DNA from 3 places in the Diaphorobacter sp. ED-3 genome. Region 2 is predicted to be linked to each of the others. Evidence: riboswitches for the same ligand, from Rfam matches in the RefSeq annotation. Region 2 holds a riboswitch; each other region holds the start of a gene.
The links. Region 2 has a riboswitch for glycine ahead of PCQ86_RS02295 (D-amino acid dehydrogenase). Riboswitches for the same ligand answer to the same signal wherever they lie in the genome.

Region 1 (5,989 bases), 820 kb from region 2:
GACTGGGCAGGCGCGGTCGGCGTGGGCGTGGCGGGCAACAATGTCGAATATTTCGATGAACCCGCGCTCTCGCTGATGCTGTGCGACCTGCCGCGCGCGCACTACCGCGTGTTCTCGGGCGTGGCGCCGCTGGCGCACGGCGATGCGGCCGGGGCGGGCTTTGCGGCCCACACGGCGCTGGTGCATGCGGACGGGCAGACACCCGAACTGGCGGACCTGGTGGCCGAGATGGCGGGCCGCACCAGTAGCGGCTACCTGTTTGGCGGCGTGGTGGCCAGCCGCGGGGCGCAGGTGCAGCTGGCGCTGCCCGCCGGCGGCGAGGGCGACGGCGTGCTGCACGGCGGCCTGTCGGGCGTGGCCTTTGATGCGCAGGTGGAACTGGTCTCGCGCGTCACGCAGGGCTGCCAGCCCATCGGCGCGCAGGCGGTCATCACCGCCGCGCAGGACAACGTGGTGCTGGAGCTGGACGGCGAGCCCGCGCTGGACGTGCTGCTGGACACGCTGGGCGTGACGCTGCAGGGCGACGCCCAGGCCGCGCTGCGCGCCGTGCGCGCCACGCTGGCAGGGCTGGAGGACGCGGACGCACCGCAGCGCCAGCGCACGGGCCACTTTGGCGCCGACACGCGCGTGCGCCACATCGTCGGGCTGGACGCGACGCGCAGCGGCGTGGCGCTGGGTGACCATGTCGAGGTGGGCATGCGCCTGGCCTTCTGCCAGCGCAACGTCGGCGCGGCCCGTGCCGACCTGATGCGCATCTGCGCCGAGATCCGTGAGGAGCTATCGCCCCAGCTCGAAGAGGCGCAGGCGCTGCCCGCCGCAGGCAGCGCGCCGCATGCCGAGCCGACGGGCGGCCGGCGCATTTGCGGTGCGCTGTATGTGAGTTGCTCGGGCCGCGGCGGGCCGCACTTCGGTGGGCCCAGCGCCGAGCTGCAGATCGTGCGCCATGCGCTGGGCGACGTGCCCCTGGCGGGCTTCTTCGCCGGCGGCGAAATCGCCGCGCACCGGCTCTATGGCTACACGGGCGTGCTGACGGTGTTCGTCGCGCCGGACGGGGCTTTATAAGCCTTTTTGGCCTCTAGCGCCCGTCCACCAAGCGCAAGCAGCTATGCAATGCATAGCGCCGTGGCGCTTGCTCAAACGCCGATGACGGCGGGGCGGGGCGCCGCAGCAGGGCGCGGCAGGCCGCAGAACGCGAAGTCCAGCTCCGGCTCCAGCCCGCTCACGATGCGCGCGATGGACTTGCCCGAGCCGCAGGCGTGGGTCCAGCCCAGCGTGCCGTGGCCGGTGTTCAGGAACAGGTTGCCGTAGCGCGTCTTGCCGATCAGCGGCACGTTGCTCGGCGTGGCGGGGCGCAGGCCGCTCCAGAACTGCGCCTGGCTCGCATCGCCCGCGCCGGGAAAGAGCTGCTCCACGCGCCGCACGATGGCTTCGCAGCGCACGGCGTTCAGTGCGCGCTCGTAGCCGTTGAGCTCGGCCGTCCCCGCGATGCGCAGCCGGTCGCCCTGCGCGCTGGTGTAGCGCGAGAAGACCAGCTTGTACTCGTCGTCCGTCAGGCTCACCTGGTAGGCGGCGGCCGTGTCGCGCACCGGCAGCGTCACCGAATAGCCCTTGGCCGGGTAGATCGGCAGGCGCAGGCCCAGGGGCTGGGCCAGCAGCGGGCTGAATGCGCCCAGCGCCAGCACGTAGGCGTCGCCGCGCAAGCGCTCGTAGCCGCCGGCCTCGTTGGTGACCTCCACATGGTCGATGGCGCCGCCCGCCGGGTGCAGCGCGGTGATGTGGCAACCCAGGCGGAATTGCACGCCCGCGGCCTGGGCCACGCCGGCCAGCGCGCGCGTGAACAGGTGGGCGTCACCGGACTCGTCCTCCGCCGTGTAGGTGGCGCCCGCCAGCTGCGGGCGGACGTGGGCCAGGGCCGGCTCGATGCGCACGGCCTCGTCGGCATCCACCACGCGGCGGTGGCAGCCCAGCGCACGCATCTGCTCGGCGGGCGCCAGCGCGGCGTCGAACTCCTGGGCGCTGGTGTAGAAGTGCAGGATGCCCTGCGTGCGCTGGTCGTACTGCAGGCCCGTGTCGGTGCGCAGTTGCTGCAGCGTGCTGCGGCTGTAGCTGCCCAGGCTCACGATCTGCTCGATGTTGTGGCGCGTGCGCGCGGGCGTGCATTCGCGCAGGAATTGCAGGCCCCAAAGCCACTGGCGCATGTCCGCGCGCAGGCGAAACAACAGCGGCGCATCCTCTTTGCCCAGCCACTGCAGCACCTTGAGCGGCGCGCCGGGGTTGGCCCAGGGCTCGGCGTGGCTGACCGAGATCTGGCCGCCGTTGGCGAAGCTGGTTTCCGCACCGGGCACAGCCTGCCGGTCGATGACGGTGACCTCGTGGCCGAGTTGCTGGAGGAAGTACGCAGAGGTGGTGCCGACGACGCCGGCGCCGAGAACGATCACGCGCATGGTTTACAAGCCTTTTTCAAGGTTTGCGCAGGCAGGGCGCGCGCGAGCAGCTATTGAATGAATAGCGAACAGCGGGCACGACATGGCCTGGCTGCCGCTCCCCCTGTCCTTGGTACCTGAGAGATTCATGCCGCGCGGGACCGTGCGCGGCACTTGCTCCTTCGGTGCGCCACGGCGGGCGTGGCGGCTCTCCAGACGGCTGTGTGGGTGTGCAGTACGGAACCTGAGCGTGTATGGGAGTTTGCGCCTTCGGTGAAACGGCATGCAGCCGTTTGCTCTCCTGCGCCGGCCATCGTAGCGGCGCGGGCGCGGCGTCCCCAGCGGGCTAACCCTCAGACCATGAACACGCTCTCAGGGCGGGGCGCTGCGTGCATGCTCAGGGGTAGACCGCTTCGCCCAGGTTGAGCATGAGGCGGTTGGCCCAGGCGAACAGCGCGGCGGCGTGCACCGTGTCCAGGATTTCCAGGTTGCTCAGGCCCGCGGCGCGCAGCGGCGCGATGTGCTGCGGCCCGAATGCACCGGGCGCGCGCGTGAGCGCGGCGCTGGCCTGCGCCAGGGCGCGTTCGCGGGCGTTGGTGCCGGCGCTGTCGGGGTCGGCGAAGATCTGCGCGATCACGTCGTTGCGCTTGGCCAGCTGCTCGAAGCGCTGCGCATGCACCGACGCGCAGTACACGCAGCCGTTGATGCGCGAGACCACGGTGGTGGCCACCTCGCGCTCTGCGCGCGGCAGGCCGCCAGGCGCGTACATGATGGCGTTGAACGCCTCCGAGCGCTCGGCGAGCACGCGGGGCTGGTGCGCCAGCACGAGGTAGAAGTCCGACGTGCGTGCCTTGGGGTGGCTGGCGTCCAGCACGGCGTTCTGCTCGGCGCTGGCGGTTGCGGGGTCCACCACGGGCAGCCAGGCCTTCCAGTCCAGCGTCTCGCTGGTGTAGCCGGCCAGGCGCAGCGGCTCGCCGGGCGGGGGCAGGTTGGCGGGGTGCACGAAGGGCGCTTCTGGCGTGGCGGGTGCGACCGGCGCGGCTGCGGTGCCCGCGGGGCCGAGGGTGGCCAGCGCCGCCACGCCGGCCACCAACCGCGCCTGGTAGGCCACGAAGCCGATGAGCTGCGCGAGCAGCACCACGTCCGGCGTGGCGAGGCCCGCCTGGGGCAGGGCGAGCAGGGCCGCGCGGTCGGCCGCGGCGGGCTGCGTGGCCAGCAGCTGCGTGAAATGCGTGATGGCTTGCCAGCGCGCATCCGCCAGCGGGGCTGGCAGGCCGGCCAGGCGCGCGCCGTAATGGTCGGCCAGCGTTGCCACGCCGCTGGCGGCCGCCACGGCCTGGGCCACGGACAGGCGCTCGGCCAGCGCCAGGCCCCCGGGCAGTGCGGGCGCGAGCAGCAGGTCTTCGCAGGCCTGGGTGGCGGTGATGGCCTTGGCGCGCTGTTGGCGCGCGGCCTGGGCATGGGGGGCATGGCCCAGGCGGGCGAGTTGGTCGATGGTGTCGGTCATGGCGAAGGCAGGATGCGTTGGGAGGTGTCGGCGGGCGTCCATTCGTCGCCGAGCAGTTCGGGCTCGGCATAGGCCTGCAGCGCGGCGAAGTGGTGCTCCACGTCCTCGCGGTACAGCAGGCCGGCGATGCCGCTGGCCAGGCGCCGTGCGCCGTCGCTGATGGCGGGGATGTCGCCCGACACCGTGCCGTGTGACAGCGCCGCCGGGTAGCAGAAGCAGTGGATGCGGTCCAGGCCAGGGCAGGCGCCGGCGGCTTTCTCGCGGAATTCGAACACCGGGCCGAGGTCGGGCGAGTCGGACAGTTCGCGGTCTTCATCGCCGGCGGGCGGCTGGTAGCGCTCGCCCCAGGTGCGCACATGGCGCGCAAACGGCGCGAACTCGGGCTTTTGTGCCCAGTCGATCACGAAGCCTGTGGCGAGGACCAGGAAGTCGAACGCAAACGTGCCCTTGGCCGTCGCCACGTGCAGCGCGTCGCCCACCTGCGTGACGCCCTGCACCGCGCAACCGAAGTGGAAGAACGCATGGGCGTGCCGCGACACGCGCAGCGTGCTGCCGTGCGGCGGCGGCACCTGCTGCACGTTGATGTAATGGCGGATGCGCCACTTCCATGCGTCGGGCAGGTCGTGGTGCCCCTGCGTGAGGCCGGGCACGCCCGAGCCCTTGGACTTGTTCACCGTGGGCATCACCGCGCGGCGCGCGATCAGGTCCACGCTGGCGGCGCCGCATTCCAGCGCCGTGCCGGCGCTGTCCATGGCGGACGAGCCCATGCCGATCACGCCCACGCGCTTGCCCTTGAGCGTGGCGTAGTCCAGCACATCGGACGAATGCGCCCACAGGCCGCCCTGTGCGGCGTGGCGCACGCCGTGCATGAAGGCAGGGATCTGCGGGCCGCCCAGGCCGTCGCGGCCCGTGGCCAGCACCACGCGGCGCGCCAGCCAGGTGGCGTGGCCGGCGGGGGCCTGCACGTCCACCGCCACCAGGCCTTCGGCGCGTGGGTGCACGGCGGTGACGGTGTGTTCATTGCGCACGTCGGCCTGCGTCACGCGGCGGTACCAGCGCAGGTAGTCCATCCACTGCAGGCGCGGGATCTTGTCGAGCGCGGCCCAGGCCTCGCGGCCCCACTGGGCCTCGAACCAGGCGCGGAAGGTGAGCGAGGGCACGCCGAGCGCGGGGCCGGTGAGCTCCTTGGGCGAGCGCAGCGTGTCCATGCGCGCCGTGGTGGCCCAGGGGCCCTCGTAGTCGGCGGGCGCGCGGTCCAGCAGCACGGCGGCAATGCCCTGCTGCGCCAGCGCCATGCTGGCCGCCAGGCCGGCCTGGCCGGCACCGATGATGAGCACGTCGGTGACGGGCTGCCCTTCATGGGCGCGTGGCGGCAGCCATGCGCGGGCACGCCAGTTGAGGGTGAGCAGGTCGTGCCGCAGGCGGTCTTCGAGGGCGGCCAGGCCGGCCGCCCCCAGGGGAAGCGAAAGAGACATGGAGGGCGTCGAAGAAAGCGTGGAGGGCGAAATCAGTCGATGCTGATTTTGGCGTCCTTCACCACTTGCGCCCACTTCGCGCGGTCCTTGTGGACCGTCTGGCGGAACTGCTCGGGCGTTTCGATGCGCACCGTGTTGCCCTGCGACTCGAAGCGCTGGCGCACGTCGGGCTGCTCCAGCACCTCGCGCAAGGCGGTGTTCAGCTTCTGGACCACGGCTGGGTCGGTGCCCTTGGGCGCGAAGATGCCGAACCAGATCGAGCTGTCAAAGCCCTTGGTGCCGGGCAGGCCGCTGGCGCCGATGGGCGGCACCTCCTTCACGGCCGCCACGGGCTTGGCCGTGGTTACCCCCAGCAGGCGCACCTTGCCGGCCTTGTAGTGCGGCAGCACGGTCTGCACCTGGTTCATGATGCAGCAGGTCTCTCCGCGCAGCACGGAGGTGATGGCCTCGGGCCCACCTTTGTAGGGCACGTGCACCATGTTCAGGCCCAGGCGCGCATTCAGCTCGGCAAAGGCCATGTGCGTGCCCGTGCCGTTGCCGGTGGATGCGAAGTTGTACTTGCCCGGGTTGGCGCGCACGGTCTC
Region 2 (5,989 bases):
TTACGGCAAGCAAAGTAAGTTGATCAGACAAGAAATTAATGAGCAGCATATGAAGTGCGAGCAATCGCACAGTCAATTCCACGGTTTTCACTTCGTATGCTTCTCATTTCGTTGAGTTCGACTCCCGAAATTGAACTCGATCAATGCACCCTACTTTCGTCTCACTACTGCACCAAACCTTGATTTCCCTTGGCTCCTAGTTTGATTGCCTTTTGATTGGCTCATCATTTGCCGAGTAAAATGCTATAGGACACATCAAAAGTGCTTTAAACCTCAGAAAAGTTACATTATGTAACTTTTGGCTTATTACACGGTTTATTACACGTTTATCGTTTTTGCCTATAAATTATTGATTTATATGGATTTTTGACGAGCCTGGCTTTCTGTTAATCAGAGGTTCTCTGGTTAAAACTTAGCTCATTATTTAGACCAATTTTTCTCAGTCATTGCACGTTTTATTACACGGTCGATGACCAAAAGCAAGCTGCATAAATCGATCTGTACAAAGTGCTACTCACTCCAACTCATACTATAGAAATTGTCTACCGTTATGGGGTAACGCCACTGATGTGGGTGAACACCAGATCGCTCCAGCCATACAGCGCCACCAGCCGGTAACACGCGGCCAAGCCCAGCCGCAGCTGCCATTCATCGGGGTGAACGCTATCTTTTAAGGAAGGAATCTCAAACGCCATGGCTGTGCTCCGCAGGTCAGCAAAAGGGATTCAGCTTAGCGGCAAGCGGGGCGGGGGGATGACTTGTTGGTGACTGGGCGTAAAGGGCTGCCAACGATGAGGCCGCACTCACCCCGGCCGCGTCAATTCCTCCAGCCGCATCAGCCAAGCCCGGGCGTGCACCCCGCCATCGGCCACATCCCCACACATCTCCACCGACGCTTGCAGTTGCCCACACATCGCGGGCCGTTCGGGTTGCCCAAAAACTTTGCAGCGCATTTGTTCGTCAAGTTGCACGCAGGGCACGCCCGCTGGTTTGCCTTGGGGCATGGTGGGGATGAGCGAGGAGATGGATGACTCGCGCAGCTGGAATAAGGCGCGCACAACTTGATGCCCAGGGCCTTGCAGCCAGGGCTGGAAGACGCGTTCGCAGGAGACGTAGAAGTTGTTGCCGTCAATGAGGGCGAGCTTGGCCGCAGGAGTGAAGGCCATCTGTGTGCCAACAGGAGCAACACGGCCACCTGCGCCAACGACCACCAGGAGGTGGCCGTTGGCGTTCCCCGCTTGTCAGCGAGGCTGGGCTTTACAGGGCGACTGGCACGGCTGGGAAGTCGACGTCGGTGTCGGCAATGTGGTTGGTGTAGTTGGTCAACACGTTGAGGGCCACGTTGGCGGTGACTTCGATGACCAGGCCATGGTCCACACCCGCTGCTGCGGCATCGGCCAGATCGCTGTCGGCCAACACGCCACGCTGACGGACGATTTTGATGGCCAGCTCAACCAAGGCCTTGTCTTGTTCGCCTTCGGCGGTGCCGCTTCGGGCTGCGCGGATGGCTGCTTCCGACAAACCAGCACCTTTACCGATCAGGGTGTGTGCAGACAAGCAGTACTGGCAAGCGTTGGTTTGGCCCACGGCCAATGCGATCAACTCGCGCTGGGCGGCGCTCAAGCGGCCTTTGCTCAGTGCGTCGGAGAAAGCCAGGTAGCCGTTCAGGGCGGCTGGAGCCTGGGCGAAGGTGGCAAACAGGTTGGGTACCATGCCGAGCTTGGCCTTGACGCCGTTGAGGGTGGCTTGGGTGGTGGCGTCGGCTTGGGCAAGTGATACAGGTGCGATACGTGTCATGGTGAAACTCTCGTTTTGAATGGCTGTGCGACATGCACCAGTGAATTGTGCGATACGTATAATCACTGAAAGTACAAGAAAGCATACCCAAAGTATCAAGCGCCGCCATGGACCGACTTTCACCTTTGTTTGCCCGCTCGGTGCCCAGCGCACGCGTGTTCTATTCGGGCAACCTGTGCCAGATCTCCGCCTTTGAGGCCGAAGCTCATGTGGGCCATGTGCATTTGATGCGCAGGGGCACCATGAGCGTGATCGACCGGCATGGGCGCGCCAGCAGGGTTGAAGAGCCCAGTTTGTTGTTTTTCCCGCAGAGTTCTGCCCACCGGCTGGTGCCCGATAGCGCCGACGGTGTTGACCTGGTGTGTGCGTCTGTCGATCTGGGCGACGAGGCCCGAGGCGCGCTGATCTCTGCCATGCCCGAGGTGCTGGTGATTCCGCTGAACCAGTCGTCCAGTCTTTCACCCGCGTTGGACCTGTTGTTCCAGGAAGCCTTTGACGAAAAGTGTGGTCGGCAAGCTGCGCTGGACCTGTTGATGGAATACCTGCTCATCTTGTTGCTGCGCCACCTGCTTGACATTTCATCGGTCACCACCGGCATCCTGGCGGCGCTGGGCGACCCACGTTTGTCCAAAGCGGTCACGTCCATGCACGACCGGCCCGGCCATGCATGGACGCTGGAATCGTTGGCCGAAACCGCAGGCATGTCGCGCGCACGCTTTGCCAATCACTTTCGAGAGGTGTCGGGCCTGACCGCGCTCGACTACCTCACGGCCTGGCGCATCACAGTAGTCAAGGGTTTGCTCAAACGAGGCAAGCCGCTCAAGTCCATTGCGCCCATGGTGGGTTACGCCAGCGCTGTAGCGCTTACCCGCGCTTTCACCCACCGCGTCGGCATGCCGCCACTTGCCTGGCTGCAAACGCACACCGATCAGGACTGAGGCTGCCCCATGCCAGTTGCCATGCGGGTTTGATGCATGCCTGCGGCCACGACGGACACACCGCAATGCTGCTGGCTGCGGCCGAACATATTGCAAAGTCCACCACGTTTGATGGCACGCTGAATTTGATCTTTCAGCCCGCTGAAGAAAGCTTGGGGGGGCGCGCAAGATGATTGAAGACGGCCTGTTTGACCGCTTCCCCTGCGACGCAATCTTTGCCATGCACAACCTGCCGGGCTTTCGGCCAGGTCAGTTGTTATTGCGCGAAGGCGCAACCATGGCGTCCAGCGAAAACATTCTGGTGCACATTGAAGGTAAAGGCGGCCATGGTGCCATGCCGCACCAGAGTGCTGACCCGGTCGTTGCGGGTTCGGCAATTGTCATGGCGCTACAAACCATCGTTTCACGCAACGTACCCCCACTGCACATGGCCGTGATCACGGTCGGCTCTTTTCAGTCGGGTGTGGTCAACAACGTCATCCCCCAAAACGCCACGTTAAAGCTTAGCGTACGGGCGCTGGATCGGGATGTGCGAGAGTTGTTGCGCAATCGCATTGTGGAGCTCGTTGAGTTACAGGCGAAAAGTTTTGGCGTGACCGCAAAAGTCGAGTTTTTGCCCGGTTACCCGGTGCTGGTCAATACCCCTATTGAGACGGGAATAGCCCGCGAAGTGGCGGTGGCGTTGGTAGGCGCAGATAACGTGGTGCTCCAAACTGAACCGCTCACCGCCAGTGAAGACTTCGCCTACATGCTCGACAAAGTGCCAGGCAGCTATCTATTCATCGGGAATGGCGATGCAACTAACGGAGGTCACGGGGCCTGCATGGTGCACAACCCCAATTACGATTTTGAAGACCGCAACATACCTGTGGGTGCTGCGTTCTGGGTCGCGTTGACTGAGCGCTTTCTGGCGTAGTTTTTTTATGAAATTCAGATCGGGAGAGATCGCGTTAAATCGCGACGCCGAAGGAGCAACCACCCCGGAAACTCTCAGGCAAAAGGACCGGTTTGAATCGTTGATATCTCTGAAGAGTTGCTGGTCTTAGTCACCCGGCACACCGCAGGAGCAAGTGGTTGCATTGAACACGATGGACCACGAATCTCTCAGGTTCTAAACAGAGGGGGTGCACCAGCCATGCACAGGGCTTGTTGGTGCTCAACACTTTGACGTTTTTGAAAGCTCATTCACTATGAAAACAATCGCAGTTATTGGCGGCGGCATCACGGGCGTCACAACAGCTTATGCCTTGGCAAAACGCGGCTTTTCCGTTACCTTGTTTGAACGCCATCGCTATGCTGCGATGGAAACATCATTCGCAAACGGAGGGCAACTCTCTGCATCTAATGCAGAAGTTTGGACGCATTGGTCCACCATCCTCAAAGGGCTAAAGTGGATGCTCAAAAGTGATGCGCCGCTGCTGGTCAACCCAGCACCTACGTGGCACAAACTCTCCTGGTTTGCAGAGTTCATTGCTGCGATGCCCCATTACGAGCGCAACACGGTTGAGACAGCTCGCTTAGCAGTCGCAGCCCGCAAACACTTGTTTACTTGGGCGCAGGAAGAAGGCATTGATTTCGACCTGAAGAAGGAAGGCATCCTGCACATTTACCGTGACAAAAAAGGGTTCGACCATGCAGGCAAAGTGTCAGTCATGCTGGCCAAGGGGGGCCTACCTCGCTATGCCGTGACCCCAGCTGAAATGAAAGCCATCGAGCCGACATTGGCAGGCACCTACTACGGTGGCTACTTCACTGAGAGCGATTCCACGGGAGACATTCACAAATTCACCAATGGACTAGCAAATGCGGCATCACGACTCGGCGTGCACACGCTGTATGGTCAAGATGTGACGTCGATTCAAAGCGATGGCCAACAAGCTGTCATCACCGTGACACAACAAGACGCCACCCCAAGCCTGCATACCTTTGATAGCGTGGTGGTGTGTGCAGGAGTGGGCAGCCGTGACTTTGCAGCTCAGCTAGGCGATCGCGTGAACATCTACCCCGTCAAAGGCTACTCCATCACCGTCAACTTGAACGATGAAGAAAGTCAATTGGGTGCCCCCACCGTGAGCTTACTGGATGACGAAACCAAGTTGGTCACCAGCCGCTTAGGCCTCAACCGTTTCCGCGTTGCAGGCACTGCCGAATTCAATGGCGTGAACCGTGACATTCGCGCAGACCGCATCCGCCCATTGATTGAATGGGTGGAACAATGTTTTCCCCGCGTTAACACACGCTCTGTAGTGCCTTGGGCAGGCTTGCGCCCTATGATGCCCAACATGATGCCTCGGGTGGGTCAAGGTAGAACTCCCAATGTTTTTTACAACACCGGGCATGGGCACTTGGGTTGGACGTTATCAGCCGTGACAGCTGAGCTGGTGTCAGACACCATCGTCAAAGCTGCAGCAAAGAAATCAGGATATTCAATGAACTTGCATGCAGTTGCTGCTGGCAACATTTAGAGTTCAAAATAATAAGCAGTAGGGGTCTTGCGGCTCTCTACTGCTTTTTTTCTTAACTTAGTTGGTGATTTTCTAAAAAATTAAACAACCTCATCATTGGTTATAGTTTTTTAACATTCAAGCCCGCCAAGCCGGCAGTTGCCAGTTGCGCCACAGTGCCAGTGCGCGAAGGCACACAGTAACAAATAAGCACCCCAGTAAGGCCATCCAGTCTGGAGCATCTAATGTCCAAAGGACCACGTAAGTCCAGCCACCAGCAAAAGAACACACCGCGTAGGGGCGGTGGTCTTTGAAAGCCGTGGGAATTTCATTGCAAACCATGTCACGCAGCACACCACCAAAAACACCCGTGATCAGGCCCATTAAGACGGCGACTACTGGCGGCATGAGTGACTGCAAGGCGAGGTGAACTCCCGTCGCAGTAAATAGTCCCAAGCCCAGCGCGTCGGGCCAGAGTATTGTTCTTTCAGTTACTTCAAAATGCCGCTGTCGCATGAAGACCATAGCAAATACGCACAAGGCCAATACGCCCCAAAGCATTTCGGTATGTTGCACCCAAAAAAACGGGCGTTGATCAAGCAGCAAGTCGCGCAAGGTGCCACCTCCAAAAGCTGCCAGAAAAGCCACAACACAAATGCCCACCGCATCGAGCTTTTTACCCGCAGCTTTCATCAGTCCAGACAACGCAAATGCAGCGGTCGCTAACAACTCGACTATCAAATGTAGGGTGTCCCCCCATGATTGAAGTAAATACATTGAAAATTTATGTCACCAATTTAAAGTTTTCAT
Region 3 (5,989 bases), 2.0 Mb from region 2:
TGACCAAACTTGCGCTGGGCCTGGGCTTGGCACTGGGCATGGCCGCAACGGCCTTGGCACAAACCACAATGCGCATCAGCATCTCGACGGCGCAGAACTCCCACCAGGGCGTCGCCATCGACACGTTTGCCAAGGAGGTCGAAAAGCGCACCGGCGGGCGCTACAAGGTGCAGACCTTCTACAACGGCGCGCTGGGCGGCGAGCGCGAATCCATCGAAGCGGTGCAGTTGGGCACGCAGGAGTTGGCCTTCAGCTCCACCGGTCCCGTGCCCAACTTCGTGCCCGAGACCAAGATCCTGGACGTGCCCTTCCTGTTCCGTGACAAGGCCCACGCCCGCGCCGTGCTCGACGGCCCGATCGGCCAGGACCTGCTGACCAAGTTCGATGCCAAGGGCTTCAAGGCGCTGGCCTGGGCGGAGAATGGCTTTCGCCACATGACCAACAGCAAGCGCGACGTGAAGACGCCCGAGGACTTGAAGGGCCTGAAGATGCGCACCATGGAGAACCCGGTGCACATCGCCGCGTACAAGGGTTTCGGCATCATCACCACGCCCATGGCCTTCCCCGAGGTGTTCACAGCCCTGCAGCAGGGCACGGTGGACGGCCAGGAAAACCCCCTGCCCGTCATCATCTCGGCCAAGTTCGACCAGGTACAAAAACACCTCTCGCTGACGGGTCACGTGTACTCGCCCTGCATCTTCGTGATGAACAAGGCGGTGTTCGACAAGCTCTCACCCGCGGACAAGCAGGCCTTCATCGACGCCGCCAAGGAGGGCACCAAGGCCAACCGCGCTCGCGTGGACGAGGACGACGCCAAGGGCGTGGCCGACCTGCGCGCCAAGGGCATGACGGTGATCGACGATCTGGACAAGTCCAAGTTTGTCGCCGCGCTCGCGCCCGTGAACGCGCAGTTCGAGAAAGAGTTCGGCAAGGCCAACCTCGACAAGATCCGCAACTACAAGTGACGCTCACTTTTCAGTAGCTGCTACCGCCCGTGGATCATGTGCCACGGGCGTTTTTATTCATATTTTCGTGAGTGCGCATGAAAACCTTCTTCCTCTCCTGCGAGCGCTGGAGCACCGCCGTCGCCATGTGGGGCGCCTGCGCCATGCTGGCGCTGGCCTCGGCGCTCGGCATGTTCCAGATCCTGATGCGTTTCGTTTTCGAAGAGCCGGCCGAGTGGACCGAGGTGCTGATCCGCTTCAGCCTGATCTGGATGGTGTTTCTGGCGATTCCCATGGCATTCCGGCAGGGCGCCATGGTCAGCGTCGACGTGCTCTACCGCTGGAGCCCGCGCCCGCTGCGCCGCGTGCTGGACTGGGTGGTGTGCCTGGCAGCGCTGGCGCTCATCGCCGTGATCATCTGGTGGGGGTGGGACTACGCGCGCCGCGGCGGCGTGCAGTCGATGGCAGGGCTGGAGTCGGTTTCGATGTTCTGGGCCTATCTGGCCATGCCCGTGGGTGGGCTGTTCAGCATCCTCGGCATCGTGGGCAATCTGATCGACCCGCAGCGCCATGAACTGGAGACTGCCCAATGAGCGCCGCGCAGAGCCGCCTCAAGCAAGCGAGCGGCCCCCTCGGGGGGCGGCGGGTACATGAAATGACGCGCGTTGGGGCCCTATGACCACGGTCATGATCTCCACCATGGTGCTGTGCTTCGCGCTCACCATCTCCGTGGCCGTCTCCATCGGGCTGGCCTCCATCCTGGGCATCCAGGTGGCGAACGCCAACATGCTGATCTCCGTGAAGGAGATGTTCGCCTCCATCAACAAGTTTCCGCTCGCAGCCATTCCGTTCTTCATCCTGGCGGGCAACCTCATGGAGACCGGCGGCATCTCGCGACGGCTCGTGGAGTTTGCCAAGAGCATCGTGGGCGGCGTGCAGGGCGGCCTGCCCATGACCTGCGTGCTCACCTGCATGATCTTCGCGGCCGTCTCAGGGTCATCGGTGGCGACCACGTTCGCCATCGGCGCCATCCTGATTCCTGCGCTCATCAAGCATGGCTACCCCACCAGCTACGCGGCCGCGCTGCAGGCCACCAGTGCCGAGCTGGGTGTGATCATCCCTCCATCCATCCCCATGATCCTGTACGGTGTGGCGGCCGAGGTGTCGATTGGTGAGCTGTTCATTGCCGGCTTCGGCCCCGGCATCCTCATCAGCGGTGCGCTGATGCTGTTCGTCTGGGTGTATTGCAAGTACAAGGGCTGGGGCAAGCATGACGGCGACGGGCGCATGCCCTTCGGCCGCGCGCTGCTGCAGGCGGGCTGGGCACTGCTGATGCCAGTCATCATCCTGGGCGGCATCTACGGCGGCGTGTTCACGCCCACCGAGGCCTCTGCCGTGGCCGTGTTCTACGCGCTGGTGGTGGGCATGCTGATCTACCGCGAGATCCGCGTCGCGGACCTGTTCGCCATCCTGCGCAAGTCGGCCATCTCGTCGGCGGTGATCATGTTCATCATTGCCAATGCGGGCCTGTTTGCCTTCCTCATCACGCGCGCTGGCGTGCCGGACGCCATCGGCCGCTGGCTGCAGGAGGTGCTGCAGTCGCCCGCGCTGTTCCTGCTGGGCGTGAATGCCGCGCTGTTCGTGATCGGCATGTTCATCGAGACCAGCGCCGCCATCATCGTGCTGGCGCCGATCCTGGCGCCGGTGGCCCAGCACTTCGGCGTGGACCCGGTGCACTTCGGGCTGATCATGGTGGTGAACCTGGCGCTCGGCATGATCACGCCGCCCTTTGGCGTGAACCTGTTCGCGGCATGCACGGTGGCGCGCATCTCCCTGGATCGCATCGTCGCCCACCTGTTGCCGTTCGTGGGCGTGGTCCTGCTGTGCCTCCTGGTCATCACCTACGTGCCATCGCTTTCACTGGCCCTGCGTGATCTCGTGTACGCAAAATAGATAGAATCCGTCCCGTCAGGAGAGAGTCCGCGCCCCCCAGGGCCGGGCCGCCGAAGGCGCAGGCAGCAGCCGAACGCTCAGGCAAAAGGACTGGCGACACGCCCGCAGGGATGCGGGTGTTTCCCTTGCTGGAGAGAGGCCGCAGCAGCATGCGGCCCACCGAAGGAGCAAGCCCCGCGACATGCCATGCAGGCGGGGTGAATCTCTCAGGTAAAGCGGACAGCGGGGCAAATCGGCGATCGAGAGATCGCTCCACCATTTGCCTTCGCCCATTGCCATGTCCGCCATGTCCGACCTGCTCACCACTCCCCTCAACGCCCTGCACATCGAACTGGGCGCCCGCATGGTGCCCTTCGCCGGCTACTCCATGCCCGTGCAATACCCCATGGGCCTGATGGCCGAGCACCACCACACGCGCACGGCGGCCGGCCTGTTTGACGTGTCGCACATGGGGCAGCTCAAGCTGGTCGGCCCTGACGCCGCAGCAGCATTCGAGACGCTGATGCCCGTGGACGTGGTCGACCTGCCCGTGGGCAAGCAGCGCTACGGCCTGCTCCTCAATGACGAGGGCGGCATCATCGACGACCTCATGTTCTTCCGCATGGCTCAGGGCGAACTCTTCGTGATCGTCAACGGCGCCTGCAAGGTGGGCGACATTGCCCACATCCAGGAGCGCATCGGCCAACGCTGCCAGGTGATTCCCATGCCCGACCAGGCCCTGCTCGCGCTGCAGGGCCCACAGGCGGCTGCGGTGCTCGCGCGTCTGGCACCAGGCGTGGACAAACTGGTGTTCATGACCGGCGGGCATTTCGACATCGCCGGGGCGCAGTGCTTCGTGACGCGCAGCGGCTACACCGGAGAGGACGGCTTCGAGATCTCGGTGCCCGCCACGCAGGCCGAGGCCCTGGCGCGCACGCTGCTGGCCCAGCCCGAGGTCAAGCCCATCGGCCTGGGCGCACGCAATTCGCTGCGCCTGGAAGCCGGCTTGTGCCTATATGGCAACGACATCGACACCACCACCACCCCACCCGAAGCCGGCCTGAACTGGGCCATCCAGAAGGTGCGCCGTACAGGCGGCGCGCGCGCTGGCGGTTTTCCCGGTGCCGACAAGATGCTGGCCCAGATCGACAGCCCGGCCACCCTCACGCGCAAGCGCGTGGGCCTGGTGGCGCTGGAGCGCGTGCCCGTGCGTGAGCACACCGAGTTGCAAAACGAGTCGGGCGAGCGCATCGGCGAAGTCACCAGCGGCCTGCTGGCCCCCACTGCCGACAAGCCCATCGCCCTGGCCTACGTAATGCCCGCCCATGCCGCCCCCGGCACCCGTGTGAACGCCATGGTGCGCGGCAAGGCCGTGCCCATGGAAGTGGCTGCCACGCCCTTTGTTCCCACACGCTACTACCGCGGCTGAATTCACCACGGCGAACTGCCACCGCGCCCAGGTCAGCCCGGCTACAGTGCGGGCTGACCACTCTCAAACCTTTTCCTTCCACCTCTTCTTCCCGGAGCCCCTCATGAGCATCCAGTTTTCCAAAGACCATGAATGGATCAACGCAGCCGACCCGGCCGCGGCCGTCGTCGGCATCACCGTCCACGCGCAGGATGCGTTGGGCGATGTGGTGTTCGTGGACCTGCCCGCGGTGGGCACCACCTTTGCCCAGGGCGACGTGGCCGGTGTGGTCGAGTCCGTCAAGGCCGCTGCCGATGTCTACATGCCCGTGTCCGGCGAAATCGTCGAGGTCAACGAGGCCTTGCGCGCCGACCCGTCCCTGGCCAACTCCGACCCGCTGGGCGCCGGCTGGTTCTTCAAGGTCAAGCTCAGCGACGCCGGCCAGCTCGCCGGCCTGATGGACGAAACGGCCTATACCGCCTTCGCCCAGAACGCCTGATGCACCCGCGGCGCCGTGCACACGGCGCCGCCGCACCGCCCCATCGCTCTTGAGACTGGTCCCTCGCCATGCAGATGCCCTCCCCCCTGCCCCTGGCGGCGCTTGAAAACGCCGCTGAATTCCTGCCCCGCCACATTGGCATCGACGCCGCCGACGAAGCACACATGCTGTCGGTGATCGGCGAGGCCTCGCGCCGAGCGCTCATTGATTCCATCGTGCCGCGCTCCATTGCGCGCCAGCGCCCCATGGACCTGCCCGCGCCGGCCACCGAGGCCGCAGCGCTGGCTGAACTCCAGGCCATTGCGTCGAAGAACCGCATCCTCAAGAGCTTCATCGGCCAGGGCTACTACGGCACGCACACGCCGGGCGTCATCCTGCGCAACGTACTGGAAAACCCTGCCTGGTACACGGCCTACACGCCCTACCAGGCCGAGATCTCCCAGGGCCGCATGGAGGCGCTGCTCAACTTCCAGACCATGGTGTGCGACCTCACGGCCATGCCCATCGCCAACGCCTCCATGCTCGACGAGGCCACCGCTGCCGCCGAGGCCATGACGCTGGCCAAGCGCTCGGTCAAGTCCAAGAGCGACGTCTTCATCGTGGCAGGCGATGCGCACCCGCAGACCATCGAAGTCATCCAGACCCGCGCCGCCCCCATCGGCATCACCGTGGTGGTGGCCAATTCCCAGGAGGAATGGCAGGCGGCCCTGGCCGGCGACTTCTTCGCCGCCCTCATCCAGTACCCTGCCAGCAGCGGCTGGGTGCAGGACTGGCAGGCCGACGTGGACGCCATCCACGCCAAGCAGGCCGCCGCCATCTTCGCTACCGACCTGCTGGCGCTCACGCTGCTCAAGGCCCCCGGCGAGTGGGACGCCGACATCGTGGTGGGCTCCACCCAGCGCTTTGGCATGCCCATGGGCGCCGGCGGACCGCACGCCGCCTTCATGGCCTGCCGCGACGAATTCAAGCGCAGTCTGCCCGGCCGCCTGGTGGGCGTGAGCGTGGACGTGCACGGCAAGCCTGCCTACCGCCTGGCGCTGCAAACGCGGGAGCAGCACATCCGCCGCGAAAAGGCCACGAGCAACATCTGCACGGCCCAGGTGCTGCCGGCCGTGATCGCCAGCATGTACGCCGTGTACCACGGCCCCGAGGGCCTCACGCGCATCGCCCGCCGCGTGGCGCGCTTCACCGCCATCCTGAGCCGCG

Region 1: linked by a shared signal. The riboswitch ahead of PCQ86_RS18160 (D-amino acid dehydrogenase) and the one ahead of PCQ86_RS02295 (D-amino acid dehydrogenase) in region 2 are both predicted to bind glycine.
Region 3: linked by a shared signal. The riboswitch ahead of gcvT (glycine cleavage system aminomethyltransferase GcvT) and the one ahead of PCQ86_RS02295 (D-amino acid dehydrogenase) in region 2 are both predicted to bind glycine.

The regions. Positions count from the first base shown of each region.
Region 1 is NZ_CP115182.1:3,759,260-3,765,248, reverse strand. Features, by position in the region: gene PCQ86_RS18165 (FIST signal transduction protein) at 1-1,062, shown strand, start outside; gene PCQ86_RS18160 (D-amino acid dehydrogenase) at 1,134-2,444, opposite strand; glycine riboswitch at 2,538-2,649, opposite strand; gene PCQ86_RS18155 (CMD domain-containing protein) at 2,821-3,930, opposite strand; gene PCQ86_RS18150 (NAD(P)-binding domain-containing protein) at 3,927-5,405, opposite strand; gene PCQ86_RS18145 (Bug family tripartite tricarboxylate transporter substrate binding protein) at 5,438-5,989, opposite strand, start outside.
Region 2 is NZ_CP115182.1:469,552-475,540, reverse strand. Features, by position in the region: gene PCQ86_RS02325 (DM13 domain-containing protein) at 1-18, shown strand, start outside; partial or broken gene PCQ86_RS02320 (class II aldolase) at 552-695, opposite strand; gene PCQ86_RS02315 (hypothetical protein) at 804-1,058, opposite strand; gene PCQ86_RS02310 (carboxymuconolactone decarboxylase family protein) at 1,258-1,797, opposite strand; gene PCQ86_RS02305 (AraC family transcriptional regulator) at 1,905-2,735, shown strand; partial or broken gene PCQ86_RS02300 (amidohydrolase) at 2,738-3,651, shown strand; glycine riboswitch at 3,662-3,751, shown strand; glycine riboswitch at 3,752-3,864, shown strand; gene PCQ86_RS02295 (D-amino acid dehydrogenase) at 3,926-5,200, shown strand; gene PCQ86_RS02290 (trimeric intracellular cation channel family protein) at 5,318-5,956, opposite strand.
Region 3 is NZ_CP115182.1:2,479,248-2,485,236, forward strand. Features, by position in the region: gene PCQ86_RS12140 (TRAP transporter substrate-binding protein) at 1-965, shown strand, start outside; gene PCQ86_RS12145 (TRAP transporter small permease) at 1,043-1,537, shown strand; gene PCQ86_RS12150 (TRAP transporter large permease) at 1,620-2,897, shown strand; glycine riboswitch at 2,904-2,996, shown strand; glycine riboswitch at 3,016-3,130, shown strand; gene gcvT (glycine cleavage system aminomethyltransferase GcvT) at 3,175-4,305, shown strand; gene gcvH (glycine cleavage system protein GcvH) at 4,409-4,783, shown strand; gene gcvP (aminomethyl-transferring glycine dehydrogenase) at 4,852-5,989, shown strand, end outside.